Regions from separate parts of the Kitasatospora sp. NPDC089913 genome, predicted to be linked through region 1. Evidence: riboswitches for the same ligand, from Rfam matches in the RefSeq annotation. Region 1 holds a riboswitch; the other holds the start of a gene.

Region 1 (4,176 bases):
CGTTGGAGTCCGCGTGCGAGCCGCCGTTGAGGATGTTCATCATCGGGACCGGCAGGACGTGCGCGTTCGGGCCGCCCAGGTAGCGGAACAGGGGCAGGTCGCTGGCCTCGGAGGCGGCGTGCGCGACGGCCAGCGAGACGCCCAGGATGGCGTTGGCGCCGAGCGAGGACTTGTCCGGGGTGGCGTCCAGGTCGAGCATGGCCTGGTCGATCAGGCGCTGCTCGGTGGCGTCGTAGCCGACCAGCTCCGGGCCGATCTGCTCGATGACGGCCAGGACGGCCTTCTCCACGCCCTTGCCGAAGTAGCGGTTCTTGTCGCCGTCGCGGAGCTCCAGGGCCTCGAAGGCACCGGTGGAGGCGCCCGACGGGACAGCGGCACGGCCGGTGCTGCCGTCGTCGAGGCCGACCTCGACCTCGACCGTGGGGTTGCCGCGCGAGTCGAGAATCTCACGGGCTACGACGACATCGATGGACGGCACGAGGCATCTCCTAGCGGAAGCAGGTGCGGCTGACAGTGGGGTGCCGTCGGCCGGACGATTGCGGAGTCGTTACGACCAGAGCCTAACCGCACCGGCTGTCCGGGCCACGTCGACCTCGGCCACGTCTCAGCTTGTGGCCGTGCTACCCACCGGTAGTTCACCTGGTTGCCCGGCCTCGGACGTCCCGGGGCGGACGAAGCGGATGGAACGGGCGGGAGCCCGCGCGCCGGTCCACCCGCCCGCCCGCCTGTCCGGTGACGGGCGGACGGCGCGACGGGCGGACGGGCGGACGGGCGGACAGCGGCGCGACGGGCGGTGGGCGCGCTCCGGGCGGTGGGCGCGCTCCGGAGCGTCAGCCGAGGGTGAGCACCTGGCCGGGGATGATCAGGTCCGGGTCGCCGCCGACGGTGCCGCGGTTGCCGTCGTACAGGGCCTGCCAGCCGCCCTGCACGCCCTGCGTGGTGGCGATCCCGGCGAGCGTGTCGCCGGAGCGGACGGTGTAGCCCTGGCCGGCCTGCGGCTGCTGGACCTTCGGGGCCTGCTGGACCTGCGGGGCCGCCGGAGTCTGCTGCGGCGCGTACTGCTGGGCCTGCGACTTGGGCGCGGCGTGCTTCGGCGCGGCCTTCGGGACCTGCTTCTCGGCCTCGGCCTGCTGGGCCTGCGACTTGGGCGCGGCGTGCTTCGGCCCGGCCTTCGGGGCCTGCTGCTCGACAGCGGCCAGCGGGGCCTGCGCCTTCGGCGCCTGCTGCGGCTGGGCCTGCGGCTTCGGGGCGGCCGGGGCGGCCGGCGCGGCGTCCGCCGAGGCGTCGACCGCCGCCGGGGCGCCGCCCTTGCTCAGGCCGGCCTTCTTGGAGCAGACCGGCCAGGCGCCGGGGCCCTGCGAGGCCAGCACCTTCTCGGCGACGGTGATCTGCGCCGCCTTCGAGGCCTGGTTCGCCTGCGGCGCGTAGGAGGTGCCGCCGAACGCCTTCCAGGTGCTGGAGGTGAACTGCAGGCCGCCGTAGAAGCCGTTGCCGGTGTTGATGCTCCAGTTGCCCCCGCTCTCGCACTGGGCGACCGCGTCCCAGGTCGAGGCCGGGGCGGCAGAGGCGCCGGTGGCGCTGAGGATCGGCAGTGCCAGTCCGACACCGGCGACACCGGCGACGGCGATGGCCTTCTCGGTCTGGGTGCGGCGACGGTGACGGCCGGTTCCGACGAACAGCATGGGGAAGTCCCTCTCCGCACGCCTGCGAGGTGAGCTGTCGGGTTCGGACCGGGAGGTGGCCCGGCCGCACGGAGGCGGCTTCACCCCAAGCCGTGGGAGACGGCGCAAGACCTGGTTCCCCCGCCCCTGCCCAGGGTTCTGGTCGGTTTCCGGTGACGCGGCGGGCAGGACTCGGCGTTCCGCGCACGGGACCCGCTTCCGCGGGCTCCCCGGAGAGTAGACAGATCTTCAGAGCAATCACAAGCTCATATCGCCGCTATCACACGGAAATCACGTCACGTGATGGATTGCCCACCAACCGAGGAGGCATGTCCGGGTTGATGGGGATTCATACCCTCCGGGGGCGGCGCGCAGAGCGGCCGCGCCGGCGTGTCGTGAGCCCCCCTCAGTGAACTGCCGAGGGGTCGGCGGAGGTTGCCCCCGATGTCGCCCCCGGCGTGAATTCCACCGGAAGTTCACGAAGTCCGCGCATGATCAGACCACCGCGCCAGCGCAGTTCCTCCGGGTCCGCGGCGAGCCGGAGGTCCGGCAGTCGGGACAGCAGGGTGGTCAGCGCGGCCCGCCCCTCCAGGCGTGCCAGCGGGGCGCCGATGCAGTAGTGGATGCCGTGCCCGAAGCCCAGGTGCGGGTTGTCCGCCCGGGCCAGGTCGAGGGTGTTCTCGTCCGCGAACCGCGCCGGGTCCCGGTCCGCCGCGGCGAGCACCACCAGCACCGGGTCGCCGACCGGGATCCCCACCCCGCCGATGGTCAGCGGACTCGTCGCGAACCGCCAGGTGGCCAGCTCCACCGGGCCGTCGTAGCGCAGGAGTTCCTCGATCCCGGTCTCCAGCAGCGCGCTCTCGCCGCGCCCGATCGACTCCTGGAGCAGCGACCGCTGCCCCGGGTTGCGCAGCAGCGCATAGACGCCGTTGCCGATCAGGTTCACCGTCGTCTCGAAGCCCGCGAAGAGCAGGATGAAGGCCATCGCCGCGGCCTCGTTCTCGGTGAGGTGCTCACCGTGGTCGCTGGCCCGGATCAGCCCCGAGATCAGGTCGTCCCCGAGGTCCGCGCGCTTGCGGTGGATCAGCTCCGCGAGGTAGGCCCGCATCCGCTTCACCGCCCGCCCCACGCCGCCGCGTTGGCCGCCGCCGTGCCGGATCATCATCCCGGCCCAGTCCCGGAAGTCGTCCTGGTCCTCGGCCGGCACACCGAGCAGGTCGCAGATCGCGTAGATGGGGAGCGGGAAGGCGAACTCGTGGATGAGGTCGGCGGATCCGCGCGCCGCGAAGCCGTCGATCAACCGGTCCGTCAGCTGCTGCACCCGGGGCTCGAAGGCGGCCACCCGGCGCGGGGTGAAGGCCTTGGACACCAGACGGCGCAGCCGGGTGTGGTCCGGCGGGTCGATGTTCAGCAGGTGCGTCATCAGGTCGGCCTGGCGCTCGCCCGGGATGCCGACCCGGCCGGTGCGGTGCGCCTGCTCGCTGTGGTGCGCCGGGTTCTTGGAGAGCCGGCTGTCCGCGAGCGCCTGACGGGCGTCCGCGTACCGGGTGACCAGCCAGGCCTCCACCCCGCTGGGCAGCGTGGTCCGGTGCACCGGCTCGTGCTCGCGCAGCCACGCGTACGCCGGATACGGGTCGGCGGCGAACTCCCAGGTGAACAGGGGCGGACGGGCGGAAGCGGGCTGAGCAGGCATGGGTCGACGGTATCCCGGGCGGGTCCCCGGCACCGCACCGTGGGCGGCGCCGTTCCCGTCGTTGTTCCCGTCGTTGTTCCCGTCGTTGTTCCGGCCGTTGTTCCCGCCGCCGTTCCGGCCGCTCTTCCCGTCGGCTCCGCCCGTTCCGGTGATCGTTCCGGTGATGGTGGGCCGGAGCAGGCGTGAGTCTGGTCACCTGAGGGGTAATTCCTGTTGCGGAGGATCCGGTCGTGCCTACGATCCTCCGCAAGATGTCCGTGGGCGCCGGTGCGGAGCCGCCCACAGGGAGGAGCAGGGCCATGCGGGTCACCGGTGCGGTCATCGTGATCGCGGTACTCGACGGCGGGTCGGGGGCGGGCCTCGCCCGCCGCTTCACCGCGGCGGGCGCCGCCGGGATGCTGATCGCCGACCAGCGGAGCGGGGTCGCCGAGGACCTCGCCACCGAACTCGACCGGCCGGGCTGCCCGGTCGTCGGGGTGTGCGGCGACGTCCGCCGCCCCAGCGATGTCGCCGCGCTGGTCGACACCGCCGAGAAGCACCTGGGTCCGATCGACCTCTTCTGCGTGGCCGGGCCGGACGGCGAGCGGATCGTCTCCCTCTCCGACCTGCCCGCCCACCTCGACCTGGAGCGGCTCGCCGAACTCGTCGCGCTGGTCGGCGAGGCGATCGGCGAGGTCGTTCCGCCGCAGCGCCGTCCGGTGGCGGACGTCGCCGCGGCCTGAGGCCACGGGGCGGACGGGGCTTCCAGGTCGGGTCGCTCGGGTCGGGGTCGGCCGGGTCGGGGCGGGGCCCGTCGGTCCGGACTGCTCGCTCGCCCGGCGC
Region 2 (4,176 bases), on a different contig from region 1:
GCAGGGCGACCAGCTCGCCCGCGTAGCCGGAACCCCAGACGTCGCGGCGCAGCGCGTAGCCGATGGTGGCGGCGCCGAACGGGACGAGACCGAGCGCGGCGTTGCCGATCGGGACGGCGCGGGCCGGGTCGTCGGCGTCGGAAAGGCGGGTGACGGCGAGCCGGTAGACCTCCCGGTGCTCCTTCTCGGCCTCCTCGACGAACTGGGCGACCTGGTCGGCACAGGTCTCGAGGTCGCGCGGGGCGAACGGGAGGTAGCGGGTGGCCTCCGGGTCGCCGAACACGGCGTGCAGCGCGGCCACGTCCTCGGGGGTGTGGTGGAACTCGCGCACGGCAAGCCGGGCACCGGTGAGTCGAACGGGGACCATGGCTCCCGACCCTACCCGCGACCAGCGGTTACGGTTCGTGGTTATGGAAGACGAAGACCTGCGGCTCGCCCCGCGCACCAAGGCCGCCGAGCTGCTCGCCTGGGCGGAGGCGGAGGGCCGCGAGCCGGTCGCCGAGAGCCCGCTGCGGGCGGTGCTGGCGCTGCTGGAGCTGGGCGAGGGCAGGATGCACGACGGCTGGCCCGAACTCACCTCCGCCGCGGTGGAGCACCTGTTGTACGAGCGCCTGTACCTGTACGTCCAGCCGGAGCCGGGGCAGGACCCGCTGGCGTACGGCGCGGCGGTGCGGCTGCTGATCGACCACCGGCGGGCGGCGAAGCGGCTGAACGCCAAGCGGCAGGAGCGGCTGCACGCGGAGGCCGAGTGGCAGGGCGAGGTGGCGGCCGGACTGCTGCGCCGGGCCGACCTGGTGACCTGGCCCCGGCTGTACACGCTGCTGCTGCGCGCGGCCGGGGTGGACACCGCCGACGGGGAGGCGGTGCGGGCCTGGCTGGAGGGGTTCCGGGGGCTGCCGGAGGAGGAGCGGCTGGCGTCGTTCGCGGCGCTGGAGGCGGACGGCGTGCTGGACCCGGTGGACGACGGGGGCTGGGAGGCCGGCGGCCGGACGCTGGCGGTCGGGATGGCCACGGACGGCGCGCGGCGGCTGCTGGAGCAGGGGCTGATGCGGCGCAGCTACCGGAACCTGGCCGAGCTGACGGCGCTGGGCCGGCCGATGCCGGAGGAGCTGGCCGGGGACTTCGGGGCGTTCGAGGAGGCCGCGGCGCTGGCGGCGCTGGAGCTGGCCGGGACCTGGACGGTGCCGGGGCTGCCGGAGCTGCTGGTGGCGGAGTTCCCGGAGCTGGCGCCGGAGCCGGGGCCAGCGGAGATCGACGCCTATCTGGCCGGGCTGGACGCGGCCTGGGCGGAGGAGCGGGCGGACGGCGACGGGTTCACGGAGACGGACGGCGACGAACCGGCGGACGGGTACGCGGACACGGACGGCGACGGGTACGCGGCCCCGGACGCGGACACGGACGGCGACGAGCGGGCGCCGGAGTAGGCGCGGAACACGGCGAGGGGCCCCTGGAGCCGCCGTGCGGCCGGGGCCCCTCGTCGTGCTCGGGGGAGCCGGGTCAGGAAGACGGCGTCAGGGGGTGACGCCGCGCTGCTCGAACCAGGTCTCCGGGTCGACCGGGGCTCCGCCGCCGGGGCGGACCTCGACGTGCAGGTGGGCGCCGGTGACGTTGCCGGTGGCGCCGACCTTGCCGATCTGCTGGCCGGGGAGGACCTTGCCGGAGCCCTTGATGATCGAGGAGAGGTGGCAGTACCAGATCTCGGTGCCGTCGGGCAGGGTCTCGACGATCCGGTAGCCGTAGGCGCCGGCCCAGCCGGCCGAGGTGATGGTGCCCTGGCCGACCGCGTAGACGGGTTCGCCCTGGTCGGCGGCGAAGTCGAGGCCGGTGTGCAGGTGCGCCCAGTAGCGCGCGCTCTGGCCGTAGTGGGCGGAGAGCCGGTAGTCGCGGACCGGCAGCTTGATGGCGGCGAGCTTGGCCTTCTCGGCCTCCTCGGCGGTGCGCCGGGCCTGCTCCTGCTGGGCGACCTGGGCGGCGCGCTTGGCCTCGGCCTCCTGGGCGGCCTGGACCCTGGCGGTCTCCTCGGCGGCGGTGCGCTGGCTGTCGGCCTGCTGCTGGATCCGGGCGGCGAGCGCGAGGCCGGGGTCGGCGGACAGCGCGACCGGGGTCTCGTCGGGGGTCTCCACGGCGGGCGCGGCGGCCGGGGTGGCGGAGGCGAAGCCGGTCGCGCCCAGGGTGGCGGCGACGGCGGTGACGCCGAGCAGCGGCGCGGTGCCGCGGGTCTGACGGGGCATCCGGTGCCGGCTGGTGTCGGCGGCCGGCGGGGCGCTCTCGTCGGCGGGGCCGCCGAAGGGACCGTGGCCGGCGAACGGGCCGGGGTGGTCGAGCAGCTGGGTGCCGGTGGAGGACCCGGACGGGTGTGCCTGGGTGTGCGTCGACGCCACGGAGGCGCGCTCCTTTCCTTCCTTCGCGCCTACCGGGTTAGCTGACGGGTTCGGAGCAGGAAGGTCTCCTACGGCTGGGTCCGGGCGATGCCCCGACCCTGCCGATTCACCCCAAGGAACATGGTTCCCCGGCTCCCATGGCCTGCCCGGAGGCCGGCCGGCGGGATTAGGCGACGGCGCACGGTGCCGTCTGGGTACGGCGTTGCGGTCCGCGCTGCGTTATCAAACGTTAATCCGAGAGCCCCCCGATTCCAAGCCATCCGTTGATGACGACCGGACACGGATCGGACGCTGCGCGGTCCGATGGGCGATTTGTGACGTTTGATGACACCTGACACTACCGAACGTGAGAGGACGTCAACGAACGGGCTCCCATCTGAGTACGACTACTCATGTGCGGCCGGAGCCGCGCGGCCATTCTGGGCGCCATGAGCGCACCGATGCAGTCACGCACCACGGCCGCCTACTACATCCAGGCCGTCCTGTCCTTCGCCCTCTCCGGCACCGCCCTCGGCGCCGGGATCGCCTACCTGCCGGTCGAGCCGTGGACCAGGGCCTTCCTCGCCGTCGGCCTGCTCTGGACGGTCACCTCGGCGTTCACCCTGGCCAAGGTGGTCCGGGACCGGCAGGAGACCACCGATCTCGTCACCAGGGTCGACCAGGCCCGGCTGGACAAGCTGCTGACCGAGCACGACCCGTTCAAGGTGGAGGGAGTCTGACCGGCCCGGGCGCGGACCGCCGCTCGGGAGGGCTTGACGGCTAAGGCTATTAGCCTTAGCTTTATGGCTATCGGCACTCGCCGACGACCGCCCGAGGAGGCTCCCATGAACGGCACCATCGCCCCCGCCACCCGCTACCTCGACCTCCCCGGTGGCCGGATCGCCTTCGACGACACCGGGCGCGGCGACGGCACCCCCGTCGTCCTGCTCCCCGGGATGCTCGACAGCCGGGCCGCGTACCGGCACCTGCGCCCGCTGCTGACCGCCGCCGGCCGCCGGGTGATCACCATGGACCTGCGCGGCTTCGGTGACTCCTCGATCCACTGGGACGACTACTCCCCCGCCGCGATCGCCGGCGACGTGCTCGCCCTGCTGGACCACCTGGGCATCGACCGGGCCGTCCTGGCGGGCAACTCCTACACCGGCGCCAGCGTGGTCGGAGCCGCCGGGGACGCCCCGGAGCGGGTCGCCGGGATCGTCCTGATCGACGCCTTCGTCGAGAACGTGCCGCCCACCGCCCTGCAGCGGACGGTGGTCCGGGCGATGGGCGCGCTGCTGGTGCGCTCGCCCGCGTTCTGGGGGCTCTACCTGCGCAGGGCCGCCTTCCCCGGCCCCAAGCCCGCCGACCACGAGGAGTACGTGGCCGGGCTGGTCTCCGCGCTGCGCACCCCGGGCCGGCGGGCCGCCACCCGGGGCTATGTGCACGGCGACTCCTCGCCCCTCGGCTGGACCTCGGCCGTGCGCTGCCCGGCGCTGGTGGTGATGGGTTCCGAGGACCCCGACTTCGGCGACCCGGAGCTGGTCGCCGACCGGCAGGCCGCCGCGCTCGGGGCACGCAAGGTGATGGTCGAGGGCGCCGGGCACTACCCGATGGCCGACCACCCGGAGGCCACCGCCGACGCCCTGCTGGGCTTCCTCGCCGAGCTCGCCTGACCGCTCGATCGCTCGATCGCCCGATCGCCTGGGACCGCACGCGCCCTCCGCCCGGCCGCCGCCGTCCAGCGCCGCCCCCTCCACCGATCCACCACGCCCACCACGCCCGCCGCGCCCACCAGGAGACCCCCGATGCCCCGAGT

What was found. Region 1 has a riboswitch for cyclic di-AMP ahead of ACIPYS_RS31970 (transglycosylase family protein). Riboswitches for the same ligand answer to the same signal wherever they lie in the genome.
Region 2: it holds a riboswitch for cyclic di-AMP, as region 1 does, so the genes downstream of both, ACIPYS_RS33750 (M23 family metallopeptidase) here and ACIPYS_RS31970 (transglycosylase family protein) in region 1, are expected to answer to the same signal.

Annotation. Positions count from the first base shown of each region.
Region 1 covers NZ_JBIVGI010000028.1:8,016-12,191, forward strand. The annotation lists gene eno (phosphopyruvate hydratase) at 1-478, opposite strand, end outside; gene ACIPYS_RS31970 (transglycosylase family protein) at 831-1,682, opposite strand; cyclic di-AMP (ydaO/yuaA leader) riboswitch at 1,688-1,836, opposite strand; gene ACIPYS_RS31975 (cytochrome P450) at 2,068-3,354, opposite strand; gene ACIPYS_RS31980 (SDR family NAD(P)-dependent oxidoreductase) at 3,585-4,076, shown strand.
Region 2 covers NZ_JBIVGI010000031.1:82,951-87,126, reverse strand. The annotation lists gene ACIPYS_RS33760 (GNAT family N-acetyltransferase) at 1-367, opposite strand, end outside; gene ACIPYS_RS33755 (hypothetical protein) at 411-1,424, shown strand; gene ACIPYS_RS33750 (M23 family metallopeptidase) at 1,512-2,381, opposite strand; cyclic di-AMP (ydaO/yuaA leader) riboswitch at 2,394-2,564, opposite strand; gene ACIPYS_RS33745 (YiaA/YiaB family inner membrane protein) at 2,810-3,100, shown strand; gene ACIPYS_RS33740 (alpha/beta fold hydrolase) at 3,206-4,033, shown strand; gene ACIPYS_RS33735 (TetR/AcrR family transcriptional regulator) at 4,166-4,176, shown strand, end outside.